Regions from separate parts of the Mesorhizobium sp. WSM4887 genome, predicted to be linked through region 2. Evidence: predicted binding sites of a transcription regulator. Region 2 holds the regulator's gene; each other region holds the start of a gene.
The links. Region 2 encodes HrcA, which represses chaperone genes, less so after heat shock. Its sites were predicted from a motif close to GTTAGCACTCNCNNNNNGNGAGTGCTAAC; they were not measured.
Positions count from the first base shown of each region.

Region 1: the regulator HrcA is predicted to act here: its motif matches at 2,816-2,844, upstream of groES (co-chaperone GroES).
Region 3: the regulator HrcA is predicted to act here: its motif matches at 3,659-3,687, upstream of groES (co-chaperone GroES).

Region 1 covers NZ_JARTVP010000009.1:176,387-184,034, reverse strand. The annotation lists gene htpG (molecular chaperone HtpG) at 1-405, opposite strand, end outside; gene groL (chaperonin GroEL) at 676-2,304, opposite strand; gene groES (co-chaperone GroES) at 2,357-2,671, opposite strand; gene P9230_RS25770 (Hsp20 family protein) at 3,019-3,495, shown strand; gene P9230_RS25765 (Hsp20/alpha crystallin family protein) at 3,585-4,094, shown strand; gene P9230_RS25760 (hypothetical protein) at 4,466-5,893, shown strand; gene P9230_RS25755 (hypothetical protein) at 5,935-6,828, opposite strand; gene P9230_RS25750 (serine hydrolase) at 7,394-7,648, shown strand, end outside.
Region 2 covers NZ_JARTVP010000008.1:47,257-54,904, forward strand. The annotation lists gene P9230_RS23900 (glutathione S-transferase family protein) at 21-650, opposite strand; gene cysK (cysteine synthase A) at 1,090-2,070, opposite strand; gene P9230_RS23910 (LysE family translocator) at 2,259-2,876, opposite strand; gene P9230_RS23915 (sorbosone dehydrogenase family protein) at 2,989-4,338, opposite strand; gene P9230_RS23920 (hypothetical protein) at 4,449-4,646, opposite strand; gene hrcA (heat-inducible transcriptional repressor HrcA) at 4,678-5,760, opposite strand; gene rph (ribonuclease PH) at 5,943-6,659, shown strand; gene P9230_RS23935 (VOC family protein) at 6,838-7,248, shown strand; gene rdgB (RdgB/HAM1 family non-canonical purine NTP pyrophosphatase) at 7,248-7,648, shown strand, end outside.
Region 3 covers NZ_JARTVP010000004.1:340,636-348,283, forward strand. The annotation lists gene P9230_RS18545 (SDR family oxidoreductase) at 1-613, shown strand, start outside; gene P9230_RS18550 (hypothetical protein) at 610-1,461, opposite strand; gene P9230_RS18555 (methyltransferase domain-containing protein) at 1,535-2,329, shown strand; gene P9230_RS18560 (hypothetical protein) at 2,429-3,490, shown strand; gene groES (co-chaperone GroES) at 3,749-4,045, shown strand; gene groL (chaperonin GroEL) at 4,115-5,767, shown strand; gene P9230_RS18575 (LysE family translocator) at 6,226-6,837, opposite strand; gene P9230_RS18580 (YkgJ family cysteine cluster protein) at 7,003-7,422, opposite strand; gene P9230_RS18585 (SRPBCC domain-containing protein) at 7,618-7,648, opposite strand, start outside.

The sequences.
Region 1 (7,648 bases), on a different contig from region 2:
AGCGGAGTAGAAGCCGACGCCGAACTGGCCGATGAGTTGCGAGTCCTCAGTCGCCTTGCCGGCCTCGACGCGCTCGATGAAGGCACGCGTGCCGGAGCGTGCGATGGTGCCCAGAGCCTCGGCCATCTCCTCGCGGCCCATGCCGATGCCGTTGTCCTCGACGGCAAGCTGCTTGTTGTCGGGGTCGGCCGAAATGGTGATGCGCGGCTTTGCGTCCTCGCCCAGCAGCTCGGGACGGGTGATCGCTTCGAAGCGCAGCTTCTCGCACGCGTCCGCGCCGTTGGAGATCAGCTCGCGCAGGAAGACGTCCCGGTCCGAATAGACCGAATGCACCATCATGTGCAGCAGCCGCGAGACATCCGCCTCGAATGTCCTGGTTTCCGTCGTCTTGGTATCCGTCGTCATTCAGAATCTTCCCACATAGTAACTCTGGCCCGTCGCGCCGCGGCGTGTCGAAGCTGCCGATCTCCGCCGATGAGGGGAGATGTCCGACAGGACAAAGGGGCGCGTCCCGCCAGCCGATCTGTCGCGGAGTGCTTTCTCGTTTTTCCGGTTCTTGTCAATTCAGAAGGGTGCCGTTTCCCTCGCGCTCCCTTTTGCCCTGCCGACCAATCTCCCCCAATTGAACCCTGTCGGGGGAGATTGGCTGTGTCGGCGCCGCGCCTCCCCAGCGTCCTAGAAGTCCATGCCGGCGCCGGCGGGCATGGCGGGTGCCGCTTCCTTCTTCGGCTTCTCGGCGACCATCGCCTCGGTGGTGACGAGCAGTCCGGCGATCGAGGCTGCATCCTGCAGCGCGGTGCGCACGACCTTGGCCGGATCGATGACGCCCTGGCTGAAAAGATCGCCATATTCGCCGGTCTGGGCGTTCCAGCCATAGGCGAAATCGGTCTTCTCGCGCAGCTTGCCGACGATGATCGAGCCTTCCGCCCCGCTGTTCTCGGCGATCTGACGCGCCGGCGCCTCGATGGCGCGCCGCACGATGTCGACGCCGTATCTCTGGTCGGGGTTGTCGGCAGCCACCGCGTCGAGCGCATTGGCGGCCCTGAGCAGCGCCACGCCGCCGCCCGGAAGAATGCCTTCCTCGACCGCCGCGCGCGTCGCATGCATGGCATCGTCGACGCGGTCCTTGCGCTCCCTGACCTCGACCTCCGTCGAACCGCCGACGCGGATCACAGCCACGCCGCCGGCGAGCTTGGCCAGACGCTCCTGCAGCTTCTCGCGATCGTAGTCCGAGGTGGTCTCCTCGATTTGCGCCTTGATCTGCGCGACGCGGCCCTGGATCTCCTCCTTCTTGCCGGCGCCATCGACGATCGTGGTGTTCTCCTTCTCGACCACCACTTTCTTGGTGCGGCCGAGCATCTCCAGCGTGACGTTCTCAAGCTTGATGCCGAGATCCTCGCTGATAGCGGTGCCGCCGGTGAGGATGGCGATGTCCTCCAGCATGGCCTTGCGGCGGTCGCCGAAGCCCGGAGCCTTGACGGCCGCAACCTTCAGGCCGCCGCGCAGCTTGTTGACCACCAGCGTCGCGAGCGCCTCGCCCTCGACATCCTCCGCGATGATGAGCAGGGGCTTCGCCGACTGAACCACCGCCTCCAGAACCGGCAGCAGCGCCTGCAGGTTGGAAAGCTTCTTCTCGTGGATCAGCACATAGGGCTCTTCGAGCTCGACGCGCATCTTATCCTGATTGGTGATGAAGTAAGGCGAGAGATAACCGCGATCGAACTGCATGCCTTCGACCACTTCCAGCTCGGTGTCGGCGGTCTTGGCTTCCTCGACGGTGATGACGCCCTCGTTGCCGACCTTCTGCATCGCCTCAGCAAGAAAACGGCCGATCTCGGCATCACCATTGGCCGAAATCGTGCCGACCTGGGCGATCTCGTCATTTCTGGTCACCTTGCGGGCGTTGGTCTTCAACTCCTGAACAATAGCCTCGACGGCTTTGTCGATGCCGCGCTTCAGATCCATGGGATTCATGCCGGCGGCAACGGCCTTGGCACCTTCCCTGACGATGGCCTGGGCGAGAACGGTCGCGGTGGTCGTGCCGTCGCCGGCGATATCGCTGGTTTTCGAGGCGACCTCGCGCACCATCTGCGCGCCCATGTTCTCGAACTTGTCCTCGAGCTCGATCTCCTTGGCGACAGTGACGCCGTCCTTGGTGATGCGCGGAGCGCCGAACGACTTGTCGATGACGACATTGCGGCCCTTAGGGCCGAGGGTGACTTTCACCGCGTCGGCGAGAATATTGACGCCGCGCAACATGCGGTCGCGGGCGTCGGAATGGAATTTCACTTCCTTGGCAGCCATTGGAACACTCCTTCAGCAGGCAGCTTTCATTCACCGGATCGGGTGGGCCGGTTCAAGCCGCTTTTCCCAACGCCGATGTCTGCTCGACCACACCCATCACGTCGCTTTCCTTCATGATGAGCAGGTCTTCACCGTTGAGCTTGATCTCGGTGCCGGACCACTTGCCGAACAGGATGCGGTCGCCGACTTTGACGTCGAGGGGAATGAGCTTGCCGCTCTCGTCGCGCGCGCCGGAACCGACGGCGATAATCTCGCCTTCCTGCGGCTTCTCCTTCGCCGTGTCCGGGATGATGATGCCGCCGGCCGTCTTCTCCTCGGCCTCGACGCGGCGGACCAGAACGCGGTCATGCAATGGATGGAACTTCATATCGTTCTCCTTCGGGACAAACAGATTTTGAGAGGTTCCTCCACTCCGGACCGGAAGGACCGGAGCGGGGCTCGCGATCCTTTCGGCCTCGCGCATGTGGATTTGGTTTTGCAGGCGCCGGTTTCAAGAGGCCGCAAGAATTTTTTTGGCACTCGCAACAGCCGAGTGCTAGCGCCGTGAAAACAAAGGTAATTATGCAGCTTTGACGGGCGCGCCCCGGACCTCTTGACGGCAAAGGAATCAATTCCCAAATCGAACCTGCCGGCGCCTGATGTGGCCGGCAAGGTCAAGGAGCGCCGCTGCCTTGGCGCTCCTCGTATCTATGTTGCTCAATGGAGGATATAGCTATGAGAACCAGTTTCGACTTTTCTCCCCTGTTCCGGTCGAGCATCGGCTTCGATCGAATGCTGAACGCGCTCGAGACCGCAAGCCGCATCGAAACCGCTGACAACTGGCCGCCCTACGATATCGCCAAGAGCGGCGAGGACGACTACCGCATCACCATGGCCCTGGCAGGCTTCAGCCAGGACGAACTGGCCATTACCCAGGAGCAGAACATGCTGATGGTTTCTGGCCAAAAGGCAGGCGAGGACAACGGCGAGTACCTGCATCGCGGCATTGCCGGCCGCGCATTCCAGCGTCGCTTCGAGCTTGCCGATCACGTCAAGGTCGTCGATGCGAGCCTCGTCAACGGCCTGCTGACAATCGACCTCAAACGCGAGATCCCGGAAGAAATGAAGCCGCGCCGGATCGAGATCACGGCGGACAAATCATCGCCAAAGGCCGCGACAAAGAAAATCGAGGCCGACAACAAGGCGGCCTGAGCCTTCTCGCCGCGCTTTGCGCCAAGCGCCGGGTGATGTTCCCGGCGCTTGTGGGCCTTGTCTTCCGGATGAACAGAAAGGAGGAAAAAATGAGTGTTCGTGATCTGATTCCCTGGGGCCGAAACAATGGTAACCAGGTTCCAAGTGTCTTCCGCGACGGCGAACGCGATCCTTTCCTGTCGCTGCATCGCGAGGTGAACCGGCTGTTCGATGACGTCTTCCGGGGCTTCGGTTCCGGCTTGCCGTCCCTAGGCGGCGTATCAGCCTTTGGTGCCGGCTGGCCGAGGGTTGAGATCTCCGACAACGAGAAGGAGATCAAGGTGGCGGCCGAAGTCCCGGGCCTGGACGAGAAGGACATCGAGGTGCTGCTTGATGATGGCGTGCTGACGCTGAAGGGTGAAAAGCGCTCCGAGACGGAGGACAAGGAGCGGCAGTTCTCCGAGCGCATCTATGGCCGCTTCGAGCGTCGAATCCCGCTGGGCTACGAGATCGAAGAAGACAAGATCGATGCCCGCTTCAAGAACGGCGTGCTGACGGTAATGCTGCCCAAGACCGCGAAGGCGCAGTCGCAGGCCAAGCGTATCGAAATCAAGAGCTGATGCCTGGATGCAGGGGTTGGACCGACGGGTCCGGCCCCTGCGGCATGACGGAACCTCGGCGCTAGATGGAACGGCCAACGCTGGCGTAGGTGCTGGCTGGAGCGTGGCTCCCCTTCCAACGAGTGATCCGCCCGCAGCGGGCGCCAGGTGCTCGCTTGCGGCTCGATGACGTGCGGCCGACGCAGGCCATTCTAACCGTTTACCGCGCTGAGCGCAGATGCCGCTGACGGAACACCGCGCAAGCCTCTGGAAATCCGCGATAACCTTAATTCCTTCCTTCTTTTGGTCAGGCTTCCCGTACGGAACGTTAAGGGCTAGATTAGCAATTCGTTAAGTAATACGGCGGGTGTGAGCGTAAGAGGTGTGCCGTTATGAATTTCAAATCCCTGATCAAACGGGCCGAGGACGTAGACAAGGAATTTCAAGAGCTCCAGTCGGATCTGGCAGAGGCTTTCGAAGAATGTCTTTCGGCTGACGAAGAGACGTCCCCGGGATACGATTCTGCCGCCGACCTGGCGGCAAGCGAGGAGGATCCGCCGGGCGAGACTCAGTCCGAGGCTTCCGCCTCCCGGCTGACGCCGCACACCCAGACACGGTTGGCCGCCTTGGAAGCCGTTTCCGGACTCTTCCGCGACGGACAGGGTCATCTGGAGGAGATCGGGTCAAGGCTGGCCGAGATCGCCACAGCGCACCACATGACGCGCGATATCCTGAACGCCCTGCATCGCGATGCGCTGCGCGCCAATGAGCTGGAGCTGGAGAACGCCGCTCTGGGCGCCGAACACAAGGCCTTGTCGGAACAATTGCTTGACGCTACGCGCAAGCAGCGCGAACGCGACGGCGCGGCCGAGGCCTGGCAGCAGCGCGAGGCAAGTCTCGTCCAGGACAGGGAGTCGCTGCGCGAGGCGCTTGCAGCGGTGCGGCTCGAAATGGTCGAGATGGGCAATGAGAGCGCCAGGCGCGAGGCTGAGTTCGGTGAGATCGTCAAGACCCTGACGGCCAAGACCGTCGAAGCCGACAGGCGCGCTGTCGAGAACAAGCTGCTGCGCGAGAAGCAGGTCGGGCTTTCGATCGAGCTGGAGCAGGCGCAAAAGCGCGAGGCCGAGGCCCGGCACAAATTCGACGAGTTCGCGGCGACCCACGCCAACGAAGCCACGCGCATTGCCGAACTTATGGCCCAGCTCGGCAGCCACGAGAAGGAGGAGGCCCGGCTGCAGAAATCGTTGGAGACGACGCAGGCCAAGCTTGCCGAGGTAACCGAAGCCGCCCGCATTGCCGAAAGCGATGGCGCGGCGGAGCTGGCGCGGAGCCGGGCGGAGCTGCGCGGCTTGCGCTCCGAAATCCAGGAGCTGCAATCGCGGCTGGAGCAGGCCTCCATCGACAAGACCGAGGCGGTCGCCGAGGCGACAGGACTGAGGGCGCAGTTGAATGACGCCGTGACCGAGCGGCAGATCGCGGAAGAGAAGCTTGCCGTTCTCAGGAACGAGAGCGAATTGGACAAGAAGAATTTGTCGGTGATCAGTACCAACCTCTCGCAGCTATCGCTGCAGCAGGCGTCGGAGCAGATCCAGCTCGATATCCAGAAACAGGAATGCGAGGACCTGCGCGCCGAGGTCGAGACGCTGAATGCCCGCATCAAGGAGCTGCTGCCTTACGAGCGGCTGCACAGGGTGACGGACGCCCGGGCCCGGCAGGATGTTGTGCCCGTGACGAACGGGCATGTCACCAACGGGCATATCGTGGAACCGGCGCGACCCACCGCGAGGCGCCGGCGCAACATGAGAGCTGCCGCGAGCTGAGGAAGGGTGTCTAGCCAGCTCAGCGCTTCACCGCTCTGGGCCTATTTGCCGGTCATCCGGTCAGCAAGCTGCTGGGCCTCGGCAAGCAGTGCCGGGAAGCCCGAATCGCCCGGCAGGCGCTCGCCCATGCAGGCGCGATAATCGCCGTCGCCTTTTTCCCAGGCGGCGTTGGCGGAATCATAGGCCTGCTGGTCCTTCAGGTCCGAGTTCTGATAGGTCTGCTGAAATTTCTGGGCAGCCGCGTCCGCCGCGGTCCAAAGCGCCTCGCAGGCCGCGATCTTCGGCACGGGCGGGGACGCGGGCGCCTCGGCGATCAGGACGCGGTCGCCCTTGACGACCGCGACGACGACCTGCTGGTCGTAGATCGGTCCGACATCCTGCGTCCAGCCGCCGAGCCGCGCGACGGCGATATCGGCGCCTTCGGGCTTCTTCAGTGAAAAGTCGAGCGTCTTCACGAATGCGGCGTCGCTGCCGATCGCCTGCGTATAGAAGGCGTCTAGCTTGAGCGCCTCCTCGATGCCGGCGGGCAGCCGGAGGCCTTCATCGTCCTCGTCAGCCTTGGACCGCAGCCAGCGCTCGACCAGCCCGCGGGTCGTCGCGACGATGCTCGGGCCGGCATCGCTCTTGGCGTAGCGCAGCCCGTCCAGCATGCCGAAGCCAATATCGGAGGCGCTCAGGCTCTGCAGATTGATCGTGCCGGTTGCCGGAAAATCCTTGACCGCAAGCGGGCCGAGAATGGCGGAAAGACGCTTTTCCAGATCGGCCAGCGCCTTGGTGTTGGCGCCATCGAGCGCCTCCACTTCCGCGTTCGAGCTCTCCTGCGCCGCGATGTCGGAAATCGCCTTGTCGCGCGCGGCGATATAGTCGTCCTCCGGCGATGCCGCGAAAACCACGCCGCTCGCCAGCGCGAACAAAAACGCCCAGACCAGCCGCATGCTATAACCCCAATTCAAACCAAAGCCCGTGTGGCCTTCGCCTGACTTGGCGGCTTTTGCGTGGCGGAATCCCGGGGAGAACCCGAATTTAATATCCGGCCTTTCGCTTCTCTACCTCCGCCTTCCTCAGCAGGAACCGCTGGATCTTGCCGCTCGATGTCGGCGAGGAGGTGAGGCACGCCGCGACAGTTGCGCTCTACGGCGCCCCCCTCTGTCCTGCCGGACATCTTCCCCACGAGGGGAGAGATTGGCAGTTCCGCTGACGGCTCTCCCTTTGCACCGTCGATGATTGGCGAAAGCCGGCGCCACATCTGATCTCCCCCCAAGTGGGAGAGATGTCCGGCAGGACAGAGGGGGGCGCGAAGGAACGCAAGCTTTCGTGTCCAGAGCACAGCCATGATGTCGGGGACGGCCGGATCTTCTAAGGCGGGCGCAGGCCCAGAGGTGAGGGACGCACCCGGCGCCACACCAGTCGATTGGGAGGATGATCAGGGCGGCGCAGGGCTTGGCCAGGCCGGTGCCGGCCTGTACAATCTTAGGGTGAATGCAGGGAAGGGAGCGCGCGATGCGGCTTGGTCGGGATCTCTGTCATTTGACGGTTTTGGCCTTCATCGCCGGACTGGCGCTTTGGCCGCACGCGGCATCGGCCGATCCCGTCACGCCCGCGCGCATCGCCGCCGCCTTGCCGAAGCTCGAAGCGCTGGCGCAAGCCGCCGTCGCCGATGGTGCGGTCCCCGGCCTTGCCATCGGCGTCGTGCATGACGACAAGGTGATCTTCCTCAAGGGTTTCGGGCATCGCGAAGCCGGCAGACCGGAGCCG
Region 2 (7,648 bases):
CGAGACGGCGGTTCCAGCAACTAGTCCTGCGGCCACATCTCATGAGAAAGGTTCAGTTTCCGCATGATCGCATGCTGGCGCAACTTGCCCCACAGCCGTTCGATGTTCGGCCAGGCTACGCGAGCGCTCTTGGTGTCGGGATGCCAGGCCACCAGCATCACGAGATAGATGTCGACCAGCGAAAGTTCCTCACCGGCCAGCCACTCACGGCCGGCGAGCGCGCTATCGAGAATGGCAAAGCCGCGATCCATTTCCGCGATAGCCGCCTCCTTGACCACCTGCACGCTATCGGCGTCGGCCGTGTAGCGGTAGGGGTAATAGAGCCTCAGGATCGCGGGATAGAGCGCCGACGACATGAAGGCCATCCAGCGCAGGAAATCGGCGCGGGCCGGCGAGCCCGCTTGCGGCGCCAGATGCGCTTCTGGATGACGCTCGGCGAGCAGGATGCAGATCGCCGCCGATTCCGTCATCGACCGGCCGTCGGGCAACGTCAGCGCCGGCACCTGGTTCAACGGGCTGATGGCGAGGAAAGCCGGATCGGGCGGATCCTTCTTCGGCACGTCGATCTGCCGGAAAGGCGCGCCGGCCATAGCCAAGGCCGCCTCGACGACGAATCCGCCGCTGCCGGGACGCGTGTAAAGCTTGTACATAAAATCCTCCCGCCGGCCGATTCGAGGCCGGCGGCGATTTGAACCGGAAGCGGCGCCTTCCTCAAGCCGGGCTCCGCTTGCCACAGACGCTTTTTGAGCGATCCAGCTTGCATCATCCCGGGAGTGCCGCTTGTCTGCAAGCTAGGAGTGGCGCTCCCGACTTCGTCATCCACGGGCGGAGCAAGGAGCGAAGCGACGCGCGCAAACCCGAGGATCAATCCCGTGACGTCCCCACGTCACAAGCTTTGCAGGTCTTTCTGCGGAGGAACAGCGGCTCCGTTAATCTCGGATAAGACAGGTGGTATCCATTCTGGACCGTGGCATTTCCTGGCCACGGTCACGGCGTGGATCCCAGGATCGACGCGACGGAGTTTCGCTCCTGCTTCGCCCTGGGACTACGACCGTGAGGGGCTGAAGCCATTCCTCGAGGGATGAGCGCCTAGGCCCCCAGCCCGTCGAACAGGATCGTCGAGAGATAGCGCTCGGCGAAGGACGGAATGACGACGACGAGGTTCTTGTCCTTGTTTTCCGGCCGCGAGCCGACGACGATCGCCGCCTGCAGCGCGGCACCCGACGATATGCCGACCGGCACGCCTTCGAGGCGGGCGACGAGGCGCGCATTGGCGACCGAATCCTCGTTCGAGACCCTGACGATCTCATCATAGATCGTCGTGTCGAGGATCTTGGGCGCGAAGCCGGCGCCGATGCCTTGAATCTTGTGCGGGCCGGGCTGGCCGCCGGAGAGCACCGGCGAGGCTTCCGGCTCGACTGCCACCACATGCAGCGAAGGCTTGCGCTTCTTCAGCACCTGGCCGACGCCGGTGATGGTGCCGCCGGTGCCGATGCCGGCCACGAAGATGTCGACCTCGCCATTGGTGTCGTTCCAGACCTCCTCCGCCGTGGTGCGGCGGTGGATTTCCGGATTGGCCGGGTTCTCGAACTGCTGCGGGATGATGGCGTTGGGCAGCGTCGCGGCAAGCTCGTCGGCCTTGGCGATGGCGCCCTTCATGCCTTTCGGGCCTTCGGTGAGCACCAATTCGGCACCGAGCAGCGCCAGCATCTTGCGACGTTCGACCGACATTGTCTCCGGCATGGTGAGGATCAGCTTGTAACCCTTGGCGGCGGCGGCGAAGGCCAGCGCGATGCCGGTGTTGCCGGAGGTCGGCTCGATCAGCGTGGTCTTGCCCGGCGCGATCTTGCCGGCCTCCTCCAGCGCCTCGATCATCGAGACACCGATGCGGTCCTTGACCGAGGCGATCGGGTTGAAGAATTCGAGCTTGGCCAGCACGTTGGCGACGATGCCCTTCTCCTTGGCGAACTTATCCAGCCGCACCAGCGGCGTGTCCCCAATCGTCTCGGTGATCGAGTTGAAGATGCGGCCGCGGCCGGGGACACGCGCGGAGGTGACGGGCTTGTTCATTGGTTTCGCTCCCAAGGCAAAGGCATAGGCAAACAGAATAAGGCTTTCAGCCGCGCAAGATAGGCTGCCCGCCGAAAATATCCGAGTGGGGCGGCTGCTGAAAACCTCCCCGCGCCGGAAATGCATTTTCCGGATCGGCCCGTTTCAGGGATGCTTTCCCGGAAACGGGGGCCGGTTGAGAATGCGGCCTATTGACGGGCCGCGATGGCGGCTGCCGCTCCCATCATGAAGCTGGCGGCGGTGCGGTTCAGCACCTTGAGCGCGCGCGGCGATCTCAGGAACCAGCGCGCCTTGGCAGCCAGCGCCAGATAGGGGACCAGCACCACGAACAGGACGACAACGGTCAGCGCGACAAGGATGCCGTAGTCGGCCGGCGTGATCGTCTTCAGGTCGACGATGGTCGGCGTGATGGCGAGATAGAAGATCATCGTCTTCGGGTTGCCGAGCGTCACCGTCAGCCCGGCGATGAAGCTCGACGCCAGGCCGCTTCTGCCCTTGCGCGCCTCGACCGTCTCGGGCGAGATGCCGCTGGTCCAGAAGCGCCAGGCAAGGAAGGCGAGATAAGCGACGCCCGCCCATTTGATGGCGAGAAACACCATGCCGAAGGTCTGGGCGACGAAGGCGAGGCCGAGCACGACGGCGGTGAGGTAGGTAATGTCGCCGAGCATGAGACCGAACGACATAGCGAGCGACGGACGGAAGCCGGAGCCGAGCGCGCGGGCAACAAGCGCCGTCACGCCGGGACCCGGAATGGCGGCGGCGACGCCGAGGGCGGCGCTGTAGGCGAGAAATCCTGTCAGTGTCATGGTTTCAACCCAGCGCTATCCCGGGATCGGGATCCAGAGCGGCAGCCTCTTACCACGGTGCCGGGGCGGCGTTAATTGCCTTGCGGCCGGATTCGGTTGCACCAGCGCCGCTTCAGGACCGGCCGTCGCCGTAGGTGACGCGCCATATCGTGCCGTTGCCGTCCTCGGTCAGGATCAGCGAACCATCGTTCGCCACCGCGACACCGACCGGCCGGCCCCAGACCGCATCGTCGGCAATGACGAAGCCGGTGGCGAAATCCTCATATTCGCCGGTCGGCTTGCCGTCCTTGAACTTCAGCCGCACCACCTTGTAGCCGGTGCGGACATTGCGGTTCCACGAGCCGTGCAGGGTGACGAAGGCGTCGCCCTTGTAGTCGGCCGGGAAGTTGCCGCCCTCGTAAAAGGCGATGTTGAGCGGCGCCGAATGTGCCTGGATCAGCACGTCCGGCACCGTGACCTTGCCGGCGAGATCGGGCCGCGCGCCTTTGTGGCGCGGATCTTCGTTGTCGCCGATATAGTACCAGGGCCAGCCATAGAAGGCTCCCTCCTTGACGGCGGTCGCATATTCGAAAGGCACGTTGTCGCCTAGCTCGTCGCGTTCGTTGACGACGCACCAGAGCGCGCCCGTAGCCGGCTGCACCGTCATGCCCGAGCAGTTGCGCAGGCCGGTGGCGACCATCCTGCGGTTCTTGCCGTCAGGATCGAAAGCGAGCACATCCGCTCGGCCTTCCTCCGCGCCCCAGGTAGCGCCGAGCGGTGCCGATCTCGCCCATTCTTCGACGCCGCCCTTCGGCCTCGCTCCCATGCCCTCCGCGGTATTCGAGCCCGAGCCGACCGAGAGATAGAGCGTTTTGCCGTCGGGCGAAAAAGCGATGTCGCGCGTCCAGTGATGGCTCGACGGGATGTCCGAGACGATCGTTTCGGGCTCGCCGGAAGCTTTGAGGTCGCCGTCGCGATAGGCAAAGCGGACGACGCTGTTGCTGTTGGCGACATAGACCCATTGCGGCTTGTCGCCCGGCGGATAGAAGGCGATGCCGTAGGGCCGGGTCAGGCCTTTGGCAAAGACCGACTTCTCGGCGGGCTTGGCGCTGCCTTCGGCCAGTCGATAGACGCGGACCTGGCTCGCCCTGCTGTCGGCGACGAAGAGATCGCCGTTCGGCGCCGTGCGCACGACACGCGGGCTGCTGATGCCCGAAGCCACCAGTTCGGCCGAAAAGCCGGGTGGAAGGGCTGGCGTGGCATCCTCGGGGCGATCGGTGACACCGCCGCCGTTCGAGGCGGATTCGGCGACATTCGGCTTCGGGAGATCGTCGGGCCTGATGAGGCGCCGCACGCCGGGCCGGTCGGCCCTCCAGTCACCGAAGGCGTTTTTGCCGGTGAGCAAGGGCTGATCGGCCTGCTGCGCGACGGCGCCGGAGGCCAGGAACAAAGCGAGGGCGGCAAGGCCGGCAATCCGTATCATGCTGTTCTCCGTTATTCGCCAACGTGCATCAGCAACCAGACAGCGAATATCGGGCAGGCTTTCCAAAAGAGAAGCCGGGCATGCGGATTTTGACGGAAAGCGCCGGCAGTTCAGCTCTCTTCGATATCCAGATCGTCGTCGAGCTGCTTTTCCAGCGCGACCAGATCGGCCGGCAGCGGCAGGCCCATGGCGCGCATTTCCCTGAGCTTCTCGCGCAGTAGCTCCTGGATCTCGTGATCGTCTTCCGGTTGGTTCACCATCTCCTCGAGCAGCAGGCTGATCTGGGCCTTGAACGATTCCAGCGCCATTTCCACCCTCCTTGCGACGTTTCCCGCTTGCCTATCTCAGCATGCGCGAAATCAACTGGGCCGTATAGTCGACCATCGGGACGATGCGGGCATAGTTCAATCGCGTCGGGCCGATGACGCCGAGCGCGCCGACGACGCGCGCATCCTTGTCGCGATAGGGCGCGACCACGAGCGACGAACCGGACAGCGAAAACAACTTGTTCTCCGAGCCGATGAAGATGCGCACGCCCGGACCTTCCTCGGCGAGGTCGAGGAGCTGCAGCAGTCCGTCCTGCGTTTCCAGATCCTCGAACAGATGGCGCAGCAATTCGAGATCGGCCTGGGCGGTGACGTTTTCCAGAAGATTGGCGCGGCCGCGCACGATGAGCCGCGCCGGCAGGCCGCTTTCGGCACCGGCCCAGACCGCGAGGCCCTTCTCGACCAGTTCCTGCGACAGCGTGTCGAGAGCCGCCCTGGTCTCGTCCTTGATGCGCGCGATCTCGACCCGGGCCTCGGCCAGCGTGCGGCCGCGGATATGGGCGTTGAGGAAGTTCGAGGCCTCGTGCAGCTGCGAGACGGTGATACCGGCCGGCAGGTCGACAACGCGGTTCTCGACATCGCCGCTCTGCGACACCAGGACGGCGAGCGCCTTGGTGGGTTCCAACTGGATGAACTCGATGTGCTTCAGAGCCACCTCGTTCTTGGCGGCGAGCACCAGGCCGGCGCCGCGCGACATGCCGGAGAGCATCTGGCTGGCCTCGGTCAGCATATGCTCCAGCGTGGCGCCCGAGCCCGAGGCACGCACCTGCGCCTCGATGACGCGACGCTCGTCGTCCGACAGATCGCCCAGCTCCATGAAGGCATCGACGAAGAAGCGCAGGCCGGTCTGGGTAGGCAGGCGGCCGGCCGAGATGTGCGGCGCGTAGATCAGCCCCAGATGCTCGAGGTCGCTCATCACGTTGCGGATGGTGGCCGGCGACAGCGACGACGGCAGGATGCGCGACAGGCTGCGCGACCCGACCGGCTCGCCGTCGCGCAGATAGGAATCGACAATCCGCCGGAAGATGTCGCGCGAGCGCATGTCGAGCGACTGAAGCACGGGCGGCTGCGATGTGGGATCGACTGCCTTGTTCATTCCAGCGAAAAAACCTCCTATCGAAAGATATAGACTTAAGCCTCCCTGGCGCAACCCGGGGGCATTTTCGCTTGCGCCGTTTTCTTGGCGCCCCGTTTCCTTGGCGCCCTTTTCCTTTGCGCCATCCGCCGCATGCGTCTACAAGCCGCCGACGAATCCAAAACCATAGGAAAGAAGGCCGAATGCGCCCCTCCAAACGCCAGCCCGACGAAATGCGCGCCATCTCCTTCGAGCGCGGCGTCTCCAAGCATGCCGAAGGCTCGTGCCTGGTGAAGTTCGGCGACACGCATGTGCTGTGCACGGCGAGCCTAGAGGAAAAGGTGCCGGCCTGGATGCGCAATTCCGGCAAGGGCTGGGTTACGGCCGAATACGGCATGCTGCCGCGCTCGACGGGCGAGCGCATGCGCCGCGAGGCCTCCGCCGGCAAGCAGGGCGGCCGCACGCTCGAGATCCAGCGGCTGATCGGTCGTTCGTTGCGCGCCGTTGTCGACCTGCAGGCGCTAGGCGAACAGCAGATCACCGTCGATTGCGACGTCATCCAGGCCGACGGCGGCACCCGCACCGCCTCGATCACCGGCGGCTGGGTGGCGCTATACGATTGCCTGCGCTGGATGGAAGCGCGCCAGATGGCCAGCGTTTCCAAGGTGCTCAAGGACCATGTCGCGGCGATCTCCTGCGGCATCCATGACGGACAGCCGGTCATCGATCTCGATTATCTCGAGGATTCCTCGGCCGGCACCGACGCCAATTTCGTCATGACCGGCAAGGGCGGCATCGTCGAGATCCAGGGCACGGCGGAAGGCGAGCCCTTCTCCGAAGAGCAGTTCTCGGCGCTGATGGGGCTGGCCAAGAAGGGTATTTCGCGGCTGGTGAGCCTGCAGCAGATGGCGGTGGCGTAGGTTTTCGAATGCCGAGCCTAGGCACCCCCCTCTGGCCTGCCGGCCATCTCCCCCTCAAGGGGGGAGATCGGACCTCACCTCGGCCTTCGCCAATCTTCGCCGTCGAGACACTGTCGGTGGAGCTGCCAATCTCCTCCCTTGAGGGGGAGATGCCCGGCAGGGCAGAGGGGGGTGCTTCGTGACTCCCTCCGCGATTCTGGAATCAGCGCTCTACGTCACAGATCTAACCGCTGCCGAAGCCTTCTACCGCGACATCCTCGGCCTGGATCCGCTGGGCAAGGTCGAAGGTCGCCACGTCTTCTTCCGCTGCGGCAACGGCGTGCTGCTCATCTTCAATGCCGAGGCGACGAAAATTCCGCCGGCGCCCGACGCCAAGCTGAAGGTGCCGCCGCACGGCACCGTCGGCGAAGGGCATCTTTGCTTCACCGCGACTGCGGCCGAGATCGCCGAATGGCGCAAGCATCTGGCGGCCAAGAACATCGCCATCGAAAGTGATTTCGAATGGCCGCAAGGCGGACATTCGATCTATATCCGCGACCCTTCGGGCAATTCGATCGAGTTCGCCGAACCAAGGATCTGGGGTCTCTGATGCATTCTTTGAACGAACAAAAGATCGTCGTCGCCAGCCACAATGAAGGCAAGCTGCGCGAATTCGCCGACTTGATGGCCCCGTTCGGCTTCGAGGCGAAGTCGGCCAAGGAGTACGGCCTGCCGGAACCGGACGAGACCGGCACGACCTTCGAGGAGAATGCCTATATCAAGGCCTATGCCGCGGCCAAGGCCACCGGCCTGCCGGCGCTGTCGGACGATTCGGGGCTCTGCGTCGATGCGCTCGACGGGGCGCCCGGCGTCTACACCGCCAACTGGGCCGAGACGGCGGACGGCACACGCGATTTCGGCATGGCCATGCAGCGCACCGAAGTGGCGCTGCAGGAGGTCGGCGCGACCGAGCCGGCGCAGCGCACCGGCCGTTTTGTCGCCGTCATCTG
Region 3 (7,648 bases), on a different contig from region 2:
GGCCGCAGGCGGCCGCGCCGCGGCGCTCGAGCTCGACACCGGCGCCGTTACCACCTTCCCGGCTTTCGTCGCGGCATTGAGAAAGACGCTTCAGGGAACCTGGCAGCGCGACCGCTTCGATTATCTCGTCAACAATGCCGGGACCGGCCTGCGCAAGCCGATCGCCGAGACGACGGAAGAGGAATTCGACACGCTGATGAACATCCATCTCAAAGGCGTGTTCTTCCTAACCCAGGCGCTGCTGCCGCTGATCAACGATGGCGGCCGCATCGTCAACGTGTCGAGCGGGCTGGCGCGCTTCTCGGTTCCGGGCTCGGCCGCCTATGCGATGATGAAGGGCGGCATCGAGGTGTTCACGCGCTACCTCGCCAAGGAGCTCAGCCAGCGCCGCATCACCGCCAACACCGTGGCGCCCGGCGCCATCGCCACCGACTTCAACGGCGGCCATGTGCGCGACGACGCCGAGATCAACCGCGTCGTGGCTGGCATGACGGCGCTCGGCCGCGCCGGCGTCGCCGACGATATCGGGCCGATGATCGCCTCGCTGCTGTCGGAGGACAATCGCTGGGTCAACGCCCAGCGCATCGAGGTCTCGGGCGGCATGAATATCTAAGCGTGTTGGCGGATCAACCCTTCGAAGCCGTCGGCAAGATTGGCATTGCCGGCGGCGATGAAGCTCGACAGATTGCGGGCGCGTCCAGGCGTTTTGTTGGCATCGAGCAGCACCGCCCTGCCCTCATGCATGACGAAATCGAACTTTCCGTAGTCGAAGCCCAGCTTGCGCCTTAGCGCGCGAAGCTCGTCCGGCACCGGAACCGCCTGGCGACGGATCGTGTCGTCGCCCTTGACCAGGCTCTGCGGCGAGACATGGCGTGTACAGCGCTCGCGCTCACCGCAGAACAGCCAGAAACGGGCGGCAAAGCCATCCGGCTCAGGCTCGGGAATGAATTTTTCCACAATGAGGTCCTCGCGTCCGAACAGCTCGGCCGGAACGTCGGCGAGCGAGGCATGGATCTGGTATTGGTCGAAGGATTCGACGCCGGGAAACGGCATCGGCTTGCCGGCGCGCCGCGCGCGCCGATTCAGTTGCTGTTCCGGCGTTCCCCGATGGTTGAGGCTGCTCTTGACGATAACCTGCCCCTTCCAGCCGTCGTCCTTGCCGACGACGGCTCCGCTGATGCGGCGCTTGGAAATGTCGGCGGCGCCGAGATTGAGGCAGAAGCGAAAGGCGCGGGCATACTCGACATAATCGGGCGACGTTACGGTCGCATCGACATGCAGCACCGCGATATCGGCGGCCGGCTTCGCCGACGTGCCGCTGAGGACCTGCACCGAATGGCCGCGGCGCTTCAGTTCCTCCAGCAGATCGAAGAGCATGTACGGGCTGTCCCGGCGCCATAGCAGCCCGCGCCGGCTTTGGAAGCGGTCGAACTCATGCGTGATGACGGCGATGCGTGCCATTGTTCCCCACTTGGCCTATCAAGCGTCGTCCACTATTCGATCGGATACAACGCGCTACCGGGCTGGGGTTTGCATGACCGAGCATTGGAATGCAATTCGCAAACATTGGCAGTTGCTCGGCTCACCCCTGCGGCCGCCGGCGGAGGTTATCGAAACCTACGATCGCGAGCTCGGCCTTGCCCCGTCGGATGTCGTGATGCTCGGCGTGACACCCGAGCTCGCCGGGCTCGGCGCCACGATGACGGCGGTCGACGAGTCTTCGGACATGATTGCCGGCATCTGGCCGGGCGACACCGATACGCGCAAGGCGGTGCAGGGCGACTGGTTCGATCTGCCGTTCGCCGATGCAAGCGTCGAGGCGCTGATCGGCGACGGATGTCTCTCGGTCATCGGCGCCGCCGGCCTCAGGCGCACCCTATTTGCGTCGATCGCGCGCGCGCTCAAGTCCGACGGCCGCGCCGGCATCAGGCTTTACGCCTCTCCCGCAACGCCGGACGACCCGAAGGATGTCCGCGCTCTGGCACTAAGCGGCGGCGTCTCGACTTTCCATGAGCTCAAATGGCGCGTGGCCATGACCGCGATCGGCGACGCGCCGGATTACACGATCCCGGTCAAAGCCATCCTCGAACACTTCGAAAGGGTGTTTCCCGACCGCGAGGAGCTGTCGGCCCGAACCGGATGGGAACTACCGGTCATCGGAACCATAGACGTCTACCGGAACTCGTCCGCCGTCTATAGTTTTGCGCCGGCGGCCGTCTTGATCGAGGAAGCCGAGGTCTTCTTCAAAGCCGTCCGATTGGCCTCGACCGGAAGCTACGGGCTCGCCGAGCGGTGTCCGCTGCTGGTGCTGGGGCCACCTAACCGCTGAAATCTACAGGCAGAGCTGTGACGCAAAAATTGCAAAGCGCCCTGCAATAATTCATCTTCGCCACGTCGAAATCTATCGGCCAAAAAGATGGGCTCGGGCATGAAGATACTTGCGGCATTGCTGTCGATCCTGTTGTGCGCACTCCTCTATCCGTCCTCTCCTGCCGGAGCCGATGGCACTCCCGCAACCATTCCCTTGATAAAACTTGAGTATCCGGGGAACCCTAAAAATATTCGTATGCTCTATGTGAGAATTCTCTCTCTCGGAAACCGGAAAATCAATCAGCCTCTTTTGCTGGATACCGGCTCAAGCGGAATGACGATCGATTGTCGTTCGACGCTCCCCGCCGGATTATGCTCCGAGAACGGTATCAAGGTTGCGAAAACCCTGGAATTGGACGGTATAATTGTCACGACCCAAAAAGTGGTCATGCACTATGGCACCTACGATGAGTATGGAAATATCGCTTCGGCGCGTGTGACTTTTGGTTCGTCAAGCGCGCTGGCCTCCACGGACAGGCGAATATCGTTCCTAATCCGCTACAAGAAAGTCAGGCGCGACACAGGTGAAGTTGTCGGCGGCCCGCTTTGGCCAAAAGGCATCTTTGGCATCTCGCCCATTGGGGGCGACGGGCCACATCAGATGATCAAATCGCCAATGGACGCAGTGAGCGTGGGACCCGGCCTGCATAGAGGTTACTACCTTTCTGCGATCGGCAGTAAGTGGAAAGCCTGCACAAATGAGGCCGGCAACTGCCCACAGGTAGAAGCCCTCCACGTCGGCATCCCAGATGACGTGAAGAAGAATTTCAAGATACAAAAATGGAAACAGGCCAGCCCGCGATACAATTTCCCCACTCTGGACTCCTGTCTCTCATGGGGCTCTGAGCCGGCTTGTCGGCCGACGCTGTACGACACCGGCAACTCAACCATAATGGTCCCAACCGATACATCCAAACCGTATGCATCATTGAATGTCGGCACCAAGGTGGTGGTGAAAACCGAAGGCCAGGACGATTGGAATTTTACAACCACCTACAAGCCTGAGGTGGAAATTGTCCCTGGCCTTGAACATAATATCGTCGGTATCCGGTATTTTGAAAGAAACAGCTTGCTCGTCGATCTTGAAACTCAGGAGATCGGCTTGCGGCTTGGATATTAAGCAGCCGATGCCCGGCCGTCCCATCGAACTCACGAGCAATTTCTGCCAAGTAGTCGTGGGGCAACCACTGTGTTTCAGAACCACGTCGGTACATGGAAAAAATTTTGCGCCATTGCCCCTCCCCGCGCGCCTTGACTCTCGCATGCCATCAGCCTATCTCAGCGCCACGTTAGCACTCGCCTTAGGTGAGTGCTAACTTATATCCGGCCTCGCCGGATGGAGGAACAGTTCTCACCGTTCTCATTCGAGGAAGACAACATGGCAAAGTCCAAGTTCCGCCCGCTTCATGACCGCGTGGTCGTTCGCCGGGTCGAATCCGAATCCAAGACCGCCGGCGGGATTATCATCCCGGATACGGCGAAGGAGAAGCCGCAGGAAGGCGAGATCATCGCCGTCGGCTCCGGCGCTCGCGACGAAGCCGGCAAGCTCGTGCCGCTGGACGTCAAGGCCGGCGACCGTGTGCTGTTCGGCAAGTGGTCGGGCACTGAAGTCAAGCTCAATGGCGAGGACCTTCTGATCATGAAGGAATCCGACATCATGGGCATCATCGGCTGATCATCGGCCTCACCGTCAACTGAATCTTGAATCTGCGGGTTCGACCCGAACCCCTGCCAGGAGCTTACAATGGCTGCAAAAGACGTAAAGTTTTCCCGTGATGCCCGCGAGCGCATGCTGCGCGGCGTCAACATCCTCGCCGACGCGGTGAAGGTCACCCTCGGTCCGAAGGGCCGCAACGTCGTCATCGACAAGTCGTTCGGCGCCCCGCGCATCACCAAGGACGGCGTCACCGTCGCCAAGGAGATCGAGCTCGAGGACAAGTTCGAGAACATGGGCGCGCAGATGGTGCGTGAGGTCGCCTCGAAGACCAACGACATCGCCGGCGACGGCACGACCACCGCGACCGTTCTCGCCCAGGCCATCGTCCAGGAAGGCAACAAGGCCGTTGCCGCCGGCATGAACCCGATGGATCTGAAGCGCGGCATCGACCTCGCCGTCACCGAAGTCGTTACCGCTCTCGGCAAGGCTGCCAAGAAGATCAAGACCTCCGAGGAAGTCGCCCAGGTCGGCACGATCTCGGCCAATGGCGACGAGTCGGTCGGCAAGATGATCGCGGAAGCGATGCAGAAGGTCGGCAACGAAGGCGTCATCACCGTCGAGGAAGCCAAGACCGCCGAGACCGAGCTGGAAGTCGTCGAAGGCATGCAGTTCGACCGCGGCTATCTCTCGCCCTACTTCGTCACCAACGCCGACAAGATGGTCGCCGATCTGGAAGACGCCTACATCCTGCTGCACGAGAAGAAGCTCTCCAACCTGCAGGCCATGCTGCCGGTCCTGGAAGCCGTCGTTCAGACCTCGAAGCCGCTGCTCATCATCTCGGAAGACGTCGAAGGCGAGGCTCTGGCCACGCTGGTCGTCAACAAGCTGCGCGGCGGCCTGAAGATCGCCGCCGTCAAGGCTCCGGGCTTCGGCGACCGCCGCAAGGCCATGCTGGAAGACATCGCCATCCTGACCGGTGGCCAGGTCATCTCGGAAGACCTCGGCATCAAGCTCGAGAATGTCGGCCTCAACATGCTCGGCCGCGCCAAGAAGGTGTCGATCTCCAAGGAGAACACCACCATCGTCGACGGCGCCGGCAAGAAGGCCGAGATCCAGGGCCGCGTTGCCCAGATCAAGCAGCAGATCGAGGAGACCACCTCGGACTACGACAAGGAGAAGCTGCAGGAGCGTCTGGCCAAGCTCGCGGGCGGCGTCGCGGTGATCCGCGTCGGCGGCGCGACCGAGGTCGAGGTCAAGGAAAAGAAGGACCGCGTTGACGACGCTCTGAACGCGACCCGCGCGGCCGTTGAAGAAGGCATCGTCCCCGGCGGCGGCGTCGCGCTGCTGCGCGCTTCGCACGCCGTCAAGGCGACCGGCGTCAACGCTGACCAGGCCGCGGGCATCGCCATCGTTCGTCGCGCGCTGCAGGCTCCGGCCCGCCAGATCGCGGCCAACGCCGGTGCCGAGGCTTCGATCGTTGCCGGCAAGATCCTCGAGAACAAGGCTGCGACCTACGGCTTCAACGCCCAGACCGGCGAGTATGGCGACATGATTGGCATGGGCATCGTCGACCCGGTCAAGGTCGTTCGCACCGCTCTCCAGGACGCGGCCTCGGTCGCCGGCCTGCTGGTCACCACCGAAGCCATGATCGCCGAGGCTCCGAAGAAGGAAGCCGCCGGCGGTATGCCGGGCGGTATGCCTGGCGGCGGCATGGGCGGCATGGGCGGCATGGACTTCTAAGAAGTCCATAAAGCACGCCCATCATTTAACATTGCTCAAGCACGCAAGCGGGCTTGAGTGGCGGCATGGATTTCTAAGAAGTCCGGTCCCATAGCGAATATGGAAAGGGCGGCAGACATGTCGCCCTTTTTGTTGGCATGCGGGCAGCCGGTCCAAAGGCGGGCTTCTATACTGTTGCGATTGGCGAAGGCCTGCGCAACAGCCGATCTCCCCTCTTGAGGGGGAGATGCCCGCAGGGCAGAGGGGGGCCCGCGCATAAGGCTCCGGCGACGATTCCCTTGCAACGAGAGGCGCTGGCGCTCCAACGCGCGGCGCCCCCCTCTGTCGCCTTCGGCGACATCTCCCCCTCAAGGAGGGAGATCAGCAGCGCCAGCGCCAGCGCTCGGCCATCCCTGCGTCAACCTGATCCGCGTCGCGGACGGGCGATAGTCGAGGCGATGGGCTATATCACGGTTCGCTTACCGATCCGCCAGCGCCAGCTTGGCTCCCAGCATGACGAAGGCGCCGGCGAAAGTGCGGCGCATCCAGGTCAGCACCATCGGCCGCGACACGACATGGCTGCGCACCGAAGCCGCGAACACGCCGTAGACGACGAAGACAAGGAAGGTCATCAGCATGAAGACGCCGGACAGTTCCAGCATCCTGGCGAAAGCGTGCGGCTCCGTGGTGCTGAGGAATTGCGGCAGGAAGGCGAAGAAGAAGATTGACAGTTTTGGGTTCAAGATGTTGACCAGGATGCCGGAGGTGATCACCTTTCGGACAGAGCGTGGCGCGGCGTTCTGATCGAGAGCAAGGCCGCCCTTCTCCTTCAGCGTGTTCCAGGCCATGTAGAGCAGATAGGCGACGCCCAGATATTTCAGAGTCTCGAAGGCGACGGCGCTTGTGTGCAGCACCGCCGCAAGGCCGGTGATGGCCGCCGCCATGTGCGGGATGATGCCCAGCGTGCAGCCGAAAGCGGCGATGATCGCGGCGCGAGCGCCGCGCGAGAGGCCGGCGCTCAGCGTGTAGAGAACGCCAGTGCCGGGCGAAGCGACGATAATCAGCGACGTCAACAGGAATTCGATGCTCACGGTTTCCTCCATGGCCTGCACGGCGCGGAAGGTATCGGGAGGTCCGAGCGTGGGCAAGCGGGGAAGAAAGTAATCTCCCCCTTGTGGTCCCCTCGCGAGGAGATGTCGCCGAAGGCGACAGAGGGGGCTCGCCTCGTGTAGAGCGCGGCCTTTTCCGCGACGCGATCACGTTGGCGATTTATGTGAGACGACCCCCTCTGACCGCTTCGCGGCCATCTCCCCCTCGAGGGGGGAGATCACGCTCTCCACCGCCAGCCCATGGGCGGCCCTTGCCATCAGGCAGTCGTCGCCGCCGGGCATGCAGGCGCGGCAGACATGCGGGCGGGCTTCGTAAATCGCGCAGGCCGTCTGCTTGCCCACCTCGCCGCGAAGCGCGGCGCAGCGGCCGTCCTCGCAGCGCATGCCTGACAGGTCGGTCGCGACCAGCTCGTCGGGGATGCGGTCGAGCTCGGCATCCTCTTCGGTCGAAAAGCGCGGCCAGTCCGCCGAATAGGCGCAGCAGGCGCCGCAGCTCTGGCAGTCGAAGGCGGCTGATGCGTCAAGCAGGGTCGGGCAGGGTCGGTCGTGCGGCAAGGCTATCCTCATGCTGGCAAGTGCCTTTAGCACGGAGCGGGAAATGCGTCGCATCCGGCCGAGCAAAAAATTTTGTTTTGCCGGGAACCCTTTTGCCGGCTGGCGGTTTTGTCCCTGTTATCGGCAGTTCACGAGTATCGAGAAAAGCTGATAACAAAAGACGCCTCCCGCGCCCTGAAAAAGCGCGAGAGGCGTTTTCCATTCGCCTTACATGATCGTGCTCATCATCGGCAGGATT